4 regions of the Rummeliibacillus sp. BSL5 genome follow, and region 3 is predicted to be linked to each of the others. Evidence: riboswitches for the same ligand, from Rfam matches in the RefSeq annotation. Region 3 holds a riboswitch; each other region holds the start of a gene.
The links. Region 3 has a riboswitch for S-adenosylmethionine ahead of metK (methionine adenosyltransferase). Riboswitches for the same ligand answer to the same signal wherever they lie in the genome.

Region 1 (4,217 bases), 660 kb from region 3:
TAAGTACATGTGTCATATTAGATTCTCCTCATATTTTATTAAACTTCTAGCAACAATCTTTCTACCAACCTATTTTCTTCAATGGTACAAATGTTGGGATCAGTGTGCCGCCATATTCTTTATTGATAAATTTCGCTGTATCTTCCTCTTGGTATAACTCTGCAATTCGTTTTAATGTTTTGTTGTTTTTATCTTTGTCATTCACTGCGATAATGTTCAGATAATCAATTGCTGTCTCGCTCTCATGGAAAATTGAATCTTTGATTGGATTAAGGCTTGCATCTCGAGCAATACCATTATTAATAACGCCTGCATCCACATCTTCTAATGCTCTCGGTATTTGAGCAGGAGCAGTAGGAATAAGCTCAATATTTTTAGGGTTTTCAATAACACTATCTTTAATAGAACCTAAGCCATCATAACCATCTACTAATTTTATAAGGCCAGCCTGCTGTAGTAATAAAAGGGCTCTCCCTTGATTTGAAACATCATTTGGCAAAGCAATCTTTGCACCTTTTTTGATATCTTTAATGTCCTTCAATTTGTTTGAGTAAACAGCCATTGGTGCTAAACATGTTGTAGCAATTGGAACAAGTTTAAGATTATGTTCTTTAATAAATTGGTCAAAATAAGCAACAGTTTGGAATGAATTGGCATCCAACTCACCATCTGCTAACGCTGTATTTGGAAGTACGTAATCATTAAAAGATACAAGCTTAATTTTGATTCCTTCTTTAGCTGCTTTTTTCGCTACATAATCCCAAATTTGCGTATCTGTCCCCGTAATGCCGATTTTATATGTTTTTGATTTTCCATCTGCCTCCTTCCCGCTGGATTCGCTTGAACAGGCTGCCGTAAAAATAACTAGTGACAGCACAAGAATGGATAGTAAACATTTTTTCATTTTAATTTCCTCCTTAGATTAACCTCTTCTTATTTTTTTCGATAAAATGTTGCCAAATGACTGTAGCCCCTGAACCAAAACAATTAGTATGGCTACGGTAATTAGCATGGTGGTCGTATCAAAACGTTGATAGCCGAACGTTATGGCTAAGTCGCCAATACCACCGCCGCCTACGGTTCCTGCCATAGCCGATGCGCCAATCAGACCAATTGTCGCGATGGTAAAATTCACAATAAGTGAACTAAGAGCCTCAGGCAGTAAAAACCTGAAAATTGTCTGAAATGGAGTAGCCCCCATAGCATCTGCCGCCTCTAAAACACCTTTATCAACCTCTAGTAGCGAGCTTTCAACTAATCGAGCAATGTAAGGGCCTGCGTAGAAGACTAGTGGAACAATAGCTGCAGATGTTCCAATAGATGTTCCGACAATGAGCCGGGTAACTGGGATGATGGCTACGAGCAAAATAATAAAGGGCACAGATCGGAAAACATTGATCACTGCATTTAAAACCGTGAATACTGGAAGGTTCTCAATGATCTGTCCTTTACGAGTGACAAATAACAGGATGCCTAGCGGAAGGCCGATAATGATGGAAAAGATAAATGAAAAACCAACCATTTGAATAGTTTGAATGAGCGCTTCAATGATTTGTTCAGAATTAACTAGCATGTGCTACCACTTCCTTGTAAAGAATTTGTTGAGCTTGCATATATGATAATGCTCGTTTCACTTCCGTATCGGCTCCTTGGATTTCAACAATCAGTTTGCCAAAAGGAATACCTTGCAGTTCAGTAATATTGCCGAATAGCACATTGATTTCCACATCGAGAATTTTAGATAACTGTGATAAAAAAGGACTGCCTGTAGACTCGCCGACAAACGTAATATGGAAAATATGATTTAGTGCTTGCTTGCGTTCCATCATATTGAGAATTGATGGTGGAATTTGATCATGCATTACGGTACTAACAAAGTTTTGAGCAGTGTTAGTTTTCGGCGCGGAAAAGATATCAAATACTGTTCCTTCCTCGATCACTTTCCCCGCTTCCATCACAGCCACTCTGTCGCATATTTCTCGAATTACAGCCATTTCATGCGTGATCATTAAAATCGTAATCCCATACTCTTTGTTAATCTTCTTCAAGAGTTCCAATATGGAACCCGTTGTCTGTGGATCTAGAGCAGAGGTCGCTTCATCACAAAGTAGAATTGAAGGCTGTGTTGCTAAAGCCCGCGCTATGCCTACGCGTTGTTTCTGGCCGCCGGATAGTTGATCAGGATAGACTTGAGCTTTGTCACCTAAACCAACGAATTCAAGTAATTCTGAAACCCTTTGTTTGATTTGATCCTTAGGAACTTTACTTAAAATAAGCGGCATGGCTACATTTGCATATACTGTTTTGGAATTGAGCAAATTAAAGTGTTGAAATACCATACCAATGCTTTTCTTTACTTCGCGAATTCGCTTTTTGCTAATGGTTGTTAAGTCATGGCCGTCTACTATGACTTTTCCGGAAGTAGGTTTTTCTAGTGAATTTACACAACGAATTAAGGAGCTTTTTCCTGCACCACTGAAGCCGACTACGCCAAATATTTCACCTTTATTAACTTTTAAATTAATCGAATTTAATGCTCGTATCTCCTTTCCTCCGCTGTTATACACTTTAGAAACATTTTGGAATTCTATCATCCGTTCAATCTCCTTCCGATTTTTTCAACAAAAAAGTCCTTCTCCATGGAAGAAGAAGGACAGTAAGACATATGACTTCATATGTACGGAAACGTCTTCTTATCTTCCAAGCTTAATCGCTTGCTGGAATTGGCACGGTGCAAAAATGTCCGCTGCCGAGGTTTCAAAGGGCCAGTCCCTCCACCTCTCTTGATAAGAGCAATATTTAATTAAGTATATGTGGTACATCTGCTAAACTGTGTTTTTAATTCCCCCTTTCAAATTAATTTTGCCATAAAAAAATCCTTCTCCATGGAAGAAGAAGGACACAAAGACATATGGCTTCATATGTACAAATACGTGTTCTTATCTTCCAAGCTTAATCGCTTGCTGGAATTGGCACGGTGCATATGTCCGTTGCCGAAGCTTCACAGGGCCAGTCCCTCCGCTTCTCTGGATAAGAAAAATGATTATTTGATTGATTTTTACTATACATGGTCATTTTTGAATTGTCAATATAAAATAATATTTTAAAAGATTTTTATTTTTCTTATTGCTGTTTCTTTTATTATTTATATAGACTAACGAGGTTTATATATTTATTATTTTTATCTATTTTCAATGATTATTTATCTAATAAGCACTATATATTTTAGAAAATTTTGTTAAAATGTTATTACCCACATTTTACAAAGGAGTAATTCTATGAAAAAAATACTGACTTTTTTTTTGCTTGTAAGCTTTGTATTTCTTCTTAATTTTCTTATTTTAGGTCTTACTCGTACATTGCTACCTTATTGGACTTCTTTCTTTATCATTTGTTTAGTCATTTTCTTAGTTAATTTCTTCCGATCAATGAATAAAAATTTAACAGTAACATTTATTTTTATGGGTGTTGCATTGGGTTGTTTAGGTTTATGTTTATTTTCTTTTTTGATTACTAGTGGATATGAAATTTACAAATAAAAGTGGAAAAATACTCTTTCCAATTTAAAAGCCGATGAAATTTTACAGCTAAGTAGAATTTCATCGGCTTTTATAGATGTTTATAGTAAATAAAGTAGAAGAAAGAGACTTTAGTAATTTCGTTTAATAATTATTTTCCAAGCTTATAATCATACTGATAAACTACTTTCCCTGTCTCTTTGTTGATTTTATATTGATAACGCCCCGTCCAAGCATAGACAAACTTTGTGTCAGCGAATACTTCTAATGAAGTGGTGGCATTTTCAAGTGGAGCATCTAAAAGTTGCTCCCAAATCAAGTCTCTTTTCGTAAGATCAAGCAAGGCTAAGGTCTGACGATTATCGTTTCGCTTTTTCTGATAAACAATGAGCTGCTTTTCAACAGGTTTACTTTCAACTAGCCTTACGCCCATTAGCTCGGGGTAAAGTTTTTTTATTTTATCGCTTCGCTTTTCAACGCCAGCTACACGTTCATCCCATCCTACAGGTAAAGTACGTATTTTATCAGCATAACTCGGATCTTCTTTTATCTCATTCGTAGCTAAATTTAATTTAAAATAACGACCATCTAAGCCGTAAAGATAGACTTTATTTGGACCTTTAATGGAATAGTCAGTATACATGTAGCTTAAATTATCTGCTAATACAGGGAATTTATGCAGAAAGTCTTTTTCATCTG
Region 2 (4,217 bases), 2.0 Mb from region 3:
TCTATCCTTTCTTTTTAAACCAATATTATGATAAATATCTTTTAATTGAGTTAAATTGAAATAGCAGTTTTAGTCTTTGTTAGCATATCTCCATAATCTTCCACCATCACGCTCGCAGTCGGAAGCATTCCCGCTCCTGGCCCTACAAGTGTTACGGTGCCTAGCAGATCCGCCTCAATGGCAACAGCGTTGTTTACTTCCTCAATTGAATAGAGAGGGTGACTCTGATCTATGAGCTCAGGTCTAACTGTCGCATGCACCTCGCCTGTTTTATAATTTTTTTGGACTAGTGCAATATGTCGGTAGCGCATGCCTTTTTCAGTTGCTTCTTTTACTTGTTGGGATGTGATTTCATTAATACCTTGTACTTTTACATCCTTCCAATCTGGCTGCTCTTTAAATGCTAGTTCACTGAGGATCATTAGTTTTCGAAAAGCATCTTGGCCTGATATATCGTTATAAGGATCTGCTTCAGCGTAGCCTAATTTCTGTGCATCTTCTAAAGCTTCCTCAAATGCCATTCCTCTGGCACGCATTTGGGTCAATATGTAATTGGATGTTCCATTTAATATACCTTGAATGCGCTGGACCTCATTGACACGAAGCAGATTTTGCATCGTTTTTATAACAGGAACGCCGCCTGCAACTGTTGCATCAAAACCTACCTGCACTCCCTGTTTCGCTGCTTTTTCCTGAAGTGATTTACCATGCTTAGAAAACATCACTTTATTAGCGGTGATAACGTTGCATCCCTTTTCAATAAGGCGGTCAAGGTATTGATATGCAGGTTCCTCTCCTACAATTGCTTCGAAAACAACATCAAGATTCGGAATATCCAGGATTTCCTCTATTTGATTTGTCAGCAACTCTTTAGCAGCGTGAGGACGTGGCTTATTCGGATTGCTTACGAGGATTTTTGCTACTTCTAGGTCGACACCTAGCATCCGTTTCAATTGACTGCGCTTTTCTGTTAATATGCGATAGACCCCCTGGCCAACTGTACCGAAACCTAATATAGCAACCTTTACCTTTTTCAAAAAACCGCCTCCATTCTCTTAATCAATTAATCTACATACTGATGATTTTAGCTTACACAGAGTATGTTTACAAGATAATTCCTCCCATAAAAGACATATGTATTTACAGTGTGTTCATTCAATTCAAAATGAAAAGAGTGACAAGACAATCCATCACTCTTTTCTTTATTTATTTAAAAATCTTAGGAAATGCTGCTATTTCCCTGAGGCGAAGTGAAACTCATTAACAAATTATTTTGCTGCAACTTTTGGGCTTACCTTTGTGAATGCTTCTTCTAGTGCAGAGATGATATCATCGATTGCTTCTAACCCAATAGATAAGCGAATTAATTCCTCTGGCACGCCTGATTTTTTCAACTCTTCACTGTTTAATTGTTGATGAGTAGTAGAGGCTGGATGAATAATCAATGAGCGGGCATCTCCTACATTTGCCACGTGGCAGAACAATTCGACATTGTCGATAAATTCGCGTCCAGCATCTCTGCCCCCTTTAATTCCAAATGTAAGAACAGAGCCATAACCATTCTTTAGATATTTTTTGGCAAGAGGAGCGAATTCGCTATCAGAGAAGCCGTTGTATCCTACCCATTCCACCTGAGGATGCTGACGTAAGTATTCAGCTACCTTTCTAGCATTTTCATTATGATAAGGCACACGAAGATGCAGTGTTTCAAGACCCTGTAATAACTGGAAGGCAGCATCTGGGCTAAGCGTTGGCCCAAAGTCGCGCAGCAATTGTACGCGCAGGCGTGTAGTGAAAGCTGCATTACTCACATCAATGCCATATCGGATGCCATGATAGGATTCATCTCTTTCTGTATAGTCAGGGAATTTACCTCGTGTCCAATCAAACTTGCCTGCATCCACCACAACACCACCGATTGTCGTACCGTGCCCGCCAATCCACTTAGTCGCAGAGTGAATCACAATATCAGCACCATATTCGATAGGATTGCATCCAATCGGTGATGCAAATGTATTGTCGATGATTAGAGGGATTTCGTGTCGATGGGCAACATCCGCAATACTTTCGATATCTGCTACTGAAAGACTAGGATTACCAATCGTTTCAACATAAATCGCTTTTGTATTTTTTTGGATTGCACCTTCAAAATCTTCAAGCTTCCGTTCATCTACAAATGTAGTATTGATTCCGTATCGTGGCAAAGTATTGGCAAATAAATTGTACGTTCCTCCATATACACTCGCAGCTGAAACTATATGATCACCAGCACGCGCTATATTTAAAATAGAAAATGAAATGGCCGCCATGCCTGATGATAAAGCAACCGCTGCTGTTCCACCTTCAAGCAGGGCTACTCGTTTTTCAAAGACATCAACAGTAGGATTCATGATTCGAGAATAAATGTTACCTGGCTCTTCCAAGGCGAATAATTTCCTTGCATGCTCTGTATCATTAAACCTATAGGCTGTAGTTCGGTATACCGGCACTGCAATTGCACCAGTTGTAGGATCAGGCGTTTGGCCTCCACGTACTGCTAAAGTCTCTTTACGAAATTCTGTCATTCTAATTCCCCCTAATATAGTTTGAGATGGAAATCTGAGGCATGTGGCAAGGATTTTCCAAAAGAAAAACCCTTCTTCACATAAGAAGAGGGTCATTAGCATTTTCCTCCCCTTATCTGTCAGATCCGCAATAAAGAATCTGTAGGAATTAGCACCATGTAAGATAACTTACTGGTTGCCGGGCATCGCAGGGCCTTTCCCTCCGCCACTCTTGATAAAGGTAATTTATTCTGTTCCATCTTGTTGTTGTAAGTATAGGTATTGCATTTTAAAAAGTCAATACTATTTTTTGATATTTCTAAATATTACATACAAGCGGATTCGTTTCGCTAGTCATTTCCTACAATTTCTCCTATAGTTAATTAAAGAAATCCACAAAATAGGAGTTGTTCTACAGATGGTTAAAGATTTATTGCGTAGCCATTCATCTGTTCGAAAATATACAGGTGAAGAGATACCAAAAGAGGTTGTACGAGATTTAATTGAAACAGCACAAATGGCTGCTACCTCACATTTCATCCAAGCATACAGTGTCATCTGGGTAACTGATGCTGACAAAAAGAAAAAATTAGGCGAGCTCTCTAACAATGAGTTCCAATTCAAAACAGCAGGTGCTTCTTTCTTATTCTGCGTTGACTTCAAGCGTTTGGAGGCTGCCGGCAAAAAGCAAGGTGTAGAAATTGTGGCTGATTCTGCTGAAAACCTTCTTGCAGGCGTAGCCGACGTAGCGCTATTTGCACAAAACTTTGTTATTGCTGCTGAATCAGAAGGATACGGTATTTGTTATATTGGCGGTGCGCGTAATAACCCAGCTGAGATCAGCGAATTATTCAATCTGCCTGAACACGTTTTCCCTATGTTCGCCATGACAATCGGAAAACCGACGAAAAGAAATGAAACAAAACCAAGACTTCCACTGGATGCCGTGCTGCATGAAAATAGCTATGATGAAGAAAAATACGATACATTACTTGATGAATATGATGCGACATTAGAAGAATACTACCAACATCGTTCATCGAATCAAAAAATGTCGAATTGGACAAAACAAATGGCTGATTTCTTAGTTGAACAGCGTCGTCCATTTATCAAAGACTTTCTTGCAACCAAAGGATTTACTTGGAAATAGAAAAAAGCTCTATAAGGTTTTTGGCTTTCGTCTACCTTATAGAGCTTTTTTAATTATTTTTCTTCGATTCCCTCTATAACCATTTCTTTTACTGGTAAAAAGACTTCGCTTGAATTCACATATTTCAGCTTTACAGTGTCACCTTCTTTCAGATAGACGGCGAGAGGAGCCACTTCTGAACTCACAATATAATTTTCTTTATTATCTAGCAAGAAGGAAACAGTAGTGAAATCCCCATTCTTTTCTTTATAAACGCGGACTACTTTTCCTTGAGCTTCTTTTTCTTCTGCTGCAGATGTTCCTTTTAACGAACTGTTGCCAATTCGGGAGATAATTGTTTTATATTGCCTTAATGCTTCATTTGGAGTTGCTGCAGATACTGAAAGTTCAGGCCTTGCTGCAGACACAATCGAGTAATTTTGCAGGAAGCCATTGGAATCTAATACTGGTACAAGCCAGCTAGCTTCACCGTAAAAATTGTAGATAATCGGCATAGAAGCACGCCATTTTTTCTCAATGAATTT
Region 3 (4,217 bases):
TGATTGTCGTATCACTCTATTTTAACGTATTTTACAGATTTCAGTTTCCTTCCAATCTACCATTTGTTACGATATTAATAACATCATAGCTTGAAATGAGGCGAATTTTCGATGATTTACTCTTATCACGACAAAAAACCTAATATCGATCCTTCTGTTTTCATAGGAGATCATGTCGTTATCACTGGCGATGTGACAATTGGACCACACTCATCTGTATTTTATAACACAGTGATTAGAGGTGATGTATCCCCTACTATTATTGGAAGTAAAGTGAATGTACAAGATTTGTGCTGTTTACACCAAAGTCCCGGCCGACCGCTTGTCCTTGAAGATGAGGTAACAATTGGCCATCAAGTGACACTACATAGCTGTCATGTAAAAAAAGGTGCGCTTATAGGTATGGCATCCATTGTTTTAGACGGCGCAGAAATTGGCGAGGGAGCATTCATCGGGGCAGGAAGCCTTGTGACACAAGGCAAAGTAATACCTCCGAATACGATGGCTTTCGGACGACCAGCTAAAGTTGTACGGGAATTAACTGATGAAGATAAAAAAGACATGGTCCGCATTATCAACGAATATCATGAAAAGGGCCAATTCTATAAATCTGTCCAACAAAATTCAGAAAGATAATAAAAAGATGGCTTCTCTCAAAAGGGAGGCCATCTCTTTACTTTTATTCTTCTTGTTCCTCTCCATTGATGTTGCCTTTGAGTGACTTACCATATTGTCTGTCACGAATTTCCTTTGATAGCGCGAAAGAGGTGTATAAGACAAATATGATCCCTAACCAATAGTATCCCTTTTCGACAAGCTCCCATTCTGTATTCCAAACACTTATCATCCCTATTCCAAATGAAGCAATCGTTGATAAATAACAAAGGAGCAAATATTCTTTTGTTACTTTAATTCCGTCGTGCCGATCGCGAATTGTCTTTACAAGTGAAAAAGCAGAAAAAGTAATCCACCCCAACAAAATAGTATAGAATCCTCGCTCAACAAGTTGCCAATCTGTATTCCAAATCGCAACTAAGACAAAACCAAAGCCGGTTAAAAAAGCAGCCCATGTGAGAAAAAAGAATTCATTTGTTTTCAACCATCTCTCCTCCTTGAACTTCTTATTAACTTATTCAAAGAGAGAAAAGGTTATGAACCGAAATTATATTCATCTCTGTGTGCACGGTTTTTATTTTGTCTTCATTTTATTTTTAAAGAATGGTTTGTTCACACCCTATTAAGAATAATGGAGAATAAAAACAAAAAACCCTATCACAAATGTGACAGGGTTCTCATAAGAATCAGCTTATCGCTTCATGGAGGAAAAACCTCCATAGTATGAATTCAATTTATTTAAACTTAGCTTTCAATTCTTCAGCTTTATCTGTATTTTCCCAAGGTACATTTAAATCAACACGACCGAAGTGCCCATAAGCCGCTGTTTGTTTATAGATTGGACGGCGAAGATCAAGCATTTTAATAATGCCTGCAGGACGCAAATCAAATGTCTCACGCACGGCTTCTACTAATTCGCTTTCTGTGACCTTTCCTGTACCAAATGTGTCTACAGAGATAGAAACTGGCTGAGCTACACCGATCGCATATGCTAATTGAACTTCTGCGCGCTCTGCTAAGCCTGCAGCTACAATATTTTTAGCTACATAACGTGCTGCATATGCTCCAGATCGGTCCACTTTTGTTGCATCTTTCCCTGAGAATGCACCGCCGCCATGACGCGCATACCCACCGTATGTGTCGACGATGATTTTGCGACCTGTAAGACCTGCATCCCCTTTTGGTCCACCAATTACAAAGCGGCCTGTTGGGTTAATGAAGTATTTTGTGTTTTCATCCAGTAATTCAGCTGGCACTACATTATTGATTACTGTTGATTTAAGATCTTGTTGAATTTGTTCTAAGGTTACATCTTCATCATGTTGAGTTGAGATAACAATTGTATCCACACGCACTGGATGGTTGTTTTCATCATACTCAATTGTTACTTGTGTTTTTCCATCCGGACGCAAGTATGCAAGTTGACCAGTCTTGCGAACCTCTGTTAAACGACGTGCCAATTTGTGCGCTAAGCTGATTGGAAGCGGCATTAACTCAGGTGTTTCATTGCAAGCATAGCCGAACATCAACCCTTGGTCCCCTGCACCAATTGCTTCGATATCTGCATCTGACATTTTTCCTTCACGAGCTTCCAGTGCTTGGTCTACACCTTGTGCAATATCAGGTGATTGTTCGCCAATTGCTACAAGTACTGCTAGGTTTTCTGCATCGAAACCGTATTTACCGCGTGTGTAACCAATTTCAGCTACTGTATCTCTTACAATTCCTTTGATGTCAACGTATGTTGAAGTCGTCACTTCTCCTGCAACAAGGACAAGGCCTGTTGTGACAGTTGTTTCACATGCAACTCGCGCATTCGGGTCTTTTGCAATAATGGCATCTAAAATGGCATCCGAAATTTGGTCACAAATTTTATCTGGATGTCCTTCTGTTACGCTTTCTGAAGTAAATAATCTTCTGTTAGTCATTTGGTTGGTTTCCTCCTAAATCAACGAGATCCTCTCGAAAGTGATACGGTACTCATTACCCATGTCCGTTTAAATGGATTAAACGCCAAGCTTTAGCTGCTTTTTAAACACGAGGATATAGAAAGTGCCCTTACATACATGCTATATATTAATATGAAACAAAATCAATTTGCCTCAATTTTTACACAAAAAAACCTTTCGCTCATTCGCACAATGAGGAAAGGATATGTTTCGTAAGCACCTTTCACTCTTATCGTTCAAGGAATATTCCTTGCATCAGATTAGCACCAGCACATTTAACACTTGATAAAATGCAGGTTGCCGGGTTTCTTAGGGCCTGACCCTCCACCAGCTCGGGATAAGAGTATCCGTTCTATAGCATATAGTAAGCGAATTGAACAAGAAAGTCAAATTTTCGATGAAAAATAAAGAAAAAAGTTGATTTTTGATGAATTTTGTTGTGTGATGTAGTTAAGCGTTTTCGTAAAGTAAATTAATGAATTAATTTATATAGAAAACTTTTAAAAAATAACGAGTTATTAGTATAGACTAATACGCTTAATGTGTTATACTAATTCTCGAAATGATTAATACTCACCCACTTAGCAAGGGTAATAATATAAAAAGGATGGTACGTACACAGATGAATTCAGTAGAAATTGCGAATGAACTGAATGATTTATTACAAGGGCGCAATATTTTAGAACAGCTTTCAGTTCCACAATTAGTGGAAAAAGCAACTTCACGTGGAGAAGCAATCTTAACGGTAGATGGTGCTGTTCGCGCAGTAACTGGCAAATATACAGGACGTTCTCCTAAAGATAAATTTATGGTAGAAGAAGAATCCTCTAAAGACAAAATTGATTGGGGCAAAATCAATCAACCTATTTCTTCAGAAGTTTTCGATTCATTATATACGAAAGTAGTAGACTATTTAAAAGAAAAAGAAGAAATTTTTGTTTTCAAAGGATTTGCGGGTGCTGACCCTTCATCCCGTCTTGGCATTCGTGTTGTGAACGAATTCGCATGGCATAATTTATTTGCACATCAATTATTCATCCGCCCTACAGCTGAAGAATTAGAAGAACATGAAGCAGATTTCACTATTGTTTCTGCTCCTACCTTTAAAGCTGATCCAGCAGTAGACGGAACATCTTCTGAAACATTCATTCTCGTATCTCTAGAAAAACGCATTATTTTAATCGGCGGCACAGAATATGCTGGCGAAATGAAAAAATCAATCTTCGGCATTATGAATTACCTATTACCACAACAAGGTATTCTGTCTATGCACTGCTCTGCAAATGTTGGTGAATCAGGCGATGTAGCATTATTCTTCGGCCTATCCGGTACAGGTAAAACGACTTTATCTGCTGACAGCAATCGCAAATTAATTGGTGATGATGAGCACGGCTGGTCAGACAATGGAGTATTCAATATTGAAGGAGGCTGCTATGCGAAAACAGTCAACCTTTCTGCTGAAAAAGAACCTGAAATCTATAATGCTATCAAATTTGGCACAGTGCTTGAGAATGTAACGATTGATCCAGAAACACGTATACCTGACTATGATGATACTACATTAACTCAAAATACACGTGCTGCATACCCAATCCAAAATATCGAAAATATTGCAAGTCCATCTGTAGGTGGTCACCCTAAAACAATTATTTT
Region 4 (4,217 bases), 530 kb from region 3:
ACCAAGAATCTCGGTTACTCGTGTTTTCAATTTGGACACCCCCATGTATTGTATGTATCTTTCTATTAGTATAAGGGAATGCAAAGAATTTTCATATTATTATTGGAACTAAAATAGAATGAAATGCGGGTCTACATTTGATAAAGTAATATAAAGAATTAATTTCCATATATGAATGTCTTAAAAATAAATTAGCGAAAGGATTTATCAGATGTATTACCCATCTAAAAAAGATTTATGGCAATACCCTTTATATTGGGGTACAATCATTGCTTGTTTCGCACCTCTTGTTGCAGGAAGGGATTATGTAGTCCTTGTTTTTACTGTACCGTTAGCAATTTTGCTCATATGGGGTTGGTTTTGTACAGGATATAAAGTTAATCAAAGCTACCTGATTATTCGAAATGGCCCCTTCAAAAAGAAAGTTCCTATCAAAGAGATTAAAACAATTTCTAAAACCAAAAATCTGCTTGCTGCCCCTGCCCTTTCAATAGATCGATTGGAGATCATTTATGACGCAGACAATAAAATGGCACTTGCATCTCCAAAGGAGCAGCTGCAATTTTTAGCTACTCTAAAAAGTATTAACCCTAAAATTGAATTAGACTCCAAGCTAAATCAGTAAAGCCATCTATGAATCAAAATAAGGAACAGCTTTACTAGCTGTTCCCAATACCTTAGCCCCAAATCTCTTTTGATATATCAACAATAAACTTTAATTTTGCCCATTGTTCTTCTTCCGTTAGAATATTACCATGATGGGTTGAAGCGAACCCACACTGCGGGCTAATACATAGCTGCTCGAGTGGTACAAATTGTGTTGCTTCTTCTACACGAGCTTTGATGTTTTCCTTGTCTTCCAACTCGCCAAATTTTGAAGTAAATACTCCAAGCACTACTTGCGGCCCTCCCTTTGGAATATAGGTTAGTGGTGTGAAGTCGCCAGAACGATTGTCATCATATTCTAAGAAAAATCCGTCCACTTTTTCATTTGCGAACAAAGTTGGAGCAATTTTAGCATAACTTCCTTCAAATGCCCATTTTGAACGATAATTCCCCCGGCATAAGTGTGTCGTTACTATTAAATCTTCCGGTTTGCCTTCTAACACTCCATTTGCTACCCGAAGCGCAAGGTTAATCAATTCTTCACGTGAATATCCACTGTCGTTAAATGGAATATTCTCAGCATTCAGTCCCGCAATATAGACATCATCCAGTTGCAAATAACGACAACCTGCTTCATAGAAGGCTTGGATTGCATCCCGGTAAGTTTGGATTATATCGCTCGCATATTCCTCGATATCTGGATAAATGTCAAGGTTTCTAATGCCAGCATTGAATAATTGGTTTGGGCTCGGTATCGTTTGTTTTGGAATTGCCCGATCTCCTACAATTTCTTTGAACTCTAGAAAATCTTGAATATGCGGATGATTTGAGTTAAAAGAAATCTTTCCGTTATTACGAACATCATATTTTTCTGTTTCTTCTCCTTTAAATTGGAAGCCGTATTCTGGGACATATCCTTCAACACCATTTAAATGTTCAAGAAAATCTGTATGCCAAAATCTACGTCGAAACTCTCCATCAGTTACTGCTTGTAAACCGACATCAATCTGTTTGTCCACCGCTTTTTTGATCTCTTCCGTCTCAATCTGATGTAATTGTTCTGCGGATATGTTACCTTCTTGATAGTCCTTACGTGCTTGGTGAATGCTTTCTGGTCTTAATAAACTACCTACATGATCAGCTCTAAATGGTGCTTTTACTAACGTCTTTGTCATCAAAATCTCTCCCTTAGTTTCATTTAGTTAATTGACTAATTGACTCCAACTCTTCTATCCTCTAAATAGAAAAACCCTCTTCTTAATGAATAAGAAGAGGGTTGGAATACCATACGAAAAAAAACGCTCCTCTTATCTGCTAGCTTTACGCTACTGGAATTGGCACAGTACTATAATAGTCCGCTGCCGAGGCTTCAAAGGGCCAGTCCCTCCACCTCTCTGGATAAGAAAATCAACATATTAAGTTTGTATAAGTATATAATAACGCAATAAATAGAATTGTCAATGTTTTTTAAAAATTTTTAATTTAGCATTTTAATCTATCTATATATTCTACTCATCTAGCACCTCAACCAAATAAATACCTTTTGAAAAACGTCCACTTTTTTCAGCTTTAGCTAAACGTGATTCTTCCAATTCTTTCAATGAAATATTATAAACTTCTAATGCTGTATGTATAAGTTCCAAAAGGTCTGCCAATTCTTCCTTCATCTCTTCCCTATTTTTTGCTTCGTTTACTTCATAGGCTTCCTCTATGAATTTTTGCTTCATTTTCTGTAGTAACTCTTGTTCACTTAATTGTTCAACTATACATTTTTCCCCTTTTCCTTCGATGATTTGCGGGATAAAATCTCGGACTAATTTATTGTAAATTGGCAATTTGTACTCACCTACCTCTGAGTATTTTAGTATAAATAGAGTTTTTAGTACTGTTTCTTTTTTCTCTATTTTACACTATTTTATAAGAAAAACTAGAATTTAGAAGTAATACATTTTATCCTTTATAGGAAACCATCAGCTGATCACCACTATTACCGATTACACACAAAAATTGCCGAATTCTGTTTAAAAAATGGTTTAACTTTTTGAATTGAGGCTATATGTAAAGTAAGAAAGGATGATGAAAATGAAAAAAAATGACAAAGCCGAAAATTTAAAAGAAGGACCATTAGATACACCAGATGAAGTAAAGTCTGATAAAGAAAGTATCTATGACAAAGACCCTGAAATGCAAACGGTTGATCCCATCCCAATGGAGGAGTTAAATCAACAAGTTGAAGATGAAAAACACAACCATCATACAAAGGATACCTCTTCAAGTGAAGAGCGCTATCCTGGCTAGGCTAGTGCTTCTCTATTACTCACATACATCCGTGCAAGACATGTATAAGAGACTTTCATGAGAGTGAAGGTCTCTTTTCTCAAGGGGCGGAATACGAACAAATACATACGGCAACTAGAAGAATCCATACCCTTTCACTGCTTATTTATAAGCATTTCACAAAAATTTTGCAGTTGAATACCTTAGAATGATGATTCTATTGTGAAAGATTGGTTACCATTTGGTTCAGCAAATTAAAAAGAAAACGGAGGGGTTTCCTATTAACAGAAAGAATTGGTGGCTGCTAAGCCTATTGGCTATTCTTACCCTTGCCTTAGCGGCATGTGGAAGCAGCAAAAAAACAAACAAATCTGGAAGCGAAGCGAGTGATATTGCGTTTAAAGTTAATTCTGGAGAATATGTAACAATTACCAAGTATGATGAAACCGAGGAAAAGACATATCTCAAATTAAATGTGACAGTCCAAAATAAATCTAAAAATGAAATCCCAGTAAATTCTTCAAACTTTAGTTTATATGGTAGTAAAGATGATGAAAAAATTGACTCTGTCTATGTAAATCCACCGGATGAAGAATCTTTTAAAGAACTATCAGGAAGTATCTCTCCTGAGAAAAAAGCGAGTGGTGACCTCTTTTACCCTGTCAATAAAGAAGAAAAGTATGAGCTTCATTATCAACCGCGCATTTATGATGACAAAGGTGAGAAACATAAAGAGTTAGTAGTATCAGTGGATCCGTCGAAGTATAAAAATGATTCAGAGAATGCCAAGAAAGCTGTAGCAGCTTATGTTGATCAAGTTTTCTTAAGCAATGACAATCCAGATTTTAAATCCTTACTCACAAATGATGTCTTAGCAGACAGCCAAAAGTTTGATGAAGAACTTGCCAATCAATTGAAGGAAGGCTTTGGTGAGTTTACACCATCCATGCGTTTGGAAAAAATGTTTATTGAAAAATACCGAAACGCTTTAAATAAAAAAATTGAGCCTACTTATAAAATCGCTTATGGTGATTCAAAACAAGCTAAAATAAATGTTAGCTTTAAAAATTTCGACACATCAGATCTTTATAAACAATCTCGAAAAGTAAGCGAACAATTTGCTAAGAAAAACCAAAATAAATATAGCTATAAAGAATATAAAAAAGCTCAAGAAGATGCTTTAAATTACACATTTAGCCGTATTGATCAAATTATGAACAATACGAGTTTGAAAGATGATAGTCGTGAATATGCACTCATTTTAAAAGAAGCAGATGGTAAATGGACAATTCAAAAGACAGACCAAGATATGAATAGCGAATACGATGATTTGC

Region 1: another riboswitch for S-adenosylmethionine. It lies ahead of RCJ93_RS03580 (methionine ABC transporter ATP-binding protein); the one in region 3 lies ahead of metK (methionine adenosyltransferase).
Region 2: another riboswitch for S-adenosylmethionine. It lies ahead of RCJ93_RS10205 (O-acetylhomoserine aminocarboxypropyltransferase/cysteine synthase family protein); the one in region 3 lies ahead of metK (methionine adenosyltransferase).
Region 4: another riboswitch for S-adenosylmethionine. It lies ahead of RCJ93_RS02950 (5-methyltetrahydropteroyltriglutamate--homocysteine S-methyltransferase); the one in region 3 lies ahead of metK (methionine adenosyltransferase).

What each region holds. Positions count from the first base shown of each region.
Region 1 covers NZ_JAVGCV010000001.1:676,269-680,485, forward strand. Annotated here, with positions in the region: gene RCJ93_RS03565 (M20 family metallopeptidase) at 1-16, opposite strand, end outside; gene RCJ93_RS03570 (MetQ/NlpA family ABC transporter substrate-binding protein) at 62-904, opposite strand; gene RCJ93_RS03575 (methionine ABC transporter permease) at 923-1,573, opposite strand; gene RCJ93_RS03580 (methionine ABC transporter ATP-binding protein) at 1,563-2,594, opposite strand; SAM riboswitch class I at 2,691-2,793, opposite strand; SAM riboswitch class I at 2,937-3,037, opposite strand; gene RCJ93_RS03585 (PA2928 family protein) at 3,670-4,217, opposite strand, start outside.
Region 2 covers NZ_JAVGCV010000001.1:2,058,583-2,062,799, forward strand. Annotated here, with positions in the region: gene RCJ93_RS10200 (homoserine dehydrogenase) at 51-1,037, opposite strand; gene RCJ93_RS10205 (O-acetylhomoserine aminocarboxypropyltransferase/cysteine synthase family protein) at 1,269-2,564, opposite strand; SAM riboswitch class I at 2,674-2,785, opposite strand; gene nfsA (oxygen-insensitive NADPH nitroreductase) at 2,962-3,693, shown strand; gene RCJ93_RS10215 (hypothetical protein) at 3,747-4,217, opposite strand, start outside.
Region 3 covers NZ_JAVGCV010000001.1:18,171-22,387, reverse strand. Annotated here, with positions in the region: gene RCJ93_RS00170 (gamma carbonic anhydrase) at 112-636, shown strand; gene RCJ93_RS00165 (YiaA/YiaB family protein) at 680-1,099, opposite strand; gene metK (methionine adenosyltransferase) at 1,350-2,543, opposite strand; SAM riboswitch class I at 2,791-2,908, opposite strand; gene pckA (phosphoenolpyruvate carboxykinase (ATP)) at 3,187-4,217, shown strand, end outside.
Region 4 covers NZ_JAVGCV010000001.1:551,504-555,720, reverse strand. Annotated here, with positions in the region: gene RCJ93_RS02960 (NAD(P)H-dependent flavin oxidoreductase) at 1-30, opposite strand, end outside; gene RCJ93_RS02955 (PH domain-containing protein) at 212-625, shown strand; gene RCJ93_RS02950 (5-methyltetrahydropteroyltriglutamate--homocysteine S-methyltransferase) at 678-1,781, opposite strand; SAM riboswitch class I at 1,911-2,011, opposite strand; gene RCJ93_RS02945 (nucleoside triphosphate pyrophosphohydrolase) at 2,115-2,441, opposite strand; gene RCJ93_RS02940 (hypothetical protein) at 2,689-2,904, shown strand; gene RCJ93_RS02935 (DUF4352 domain-containing protein) at 3,197-4,217, shown strand, end outside.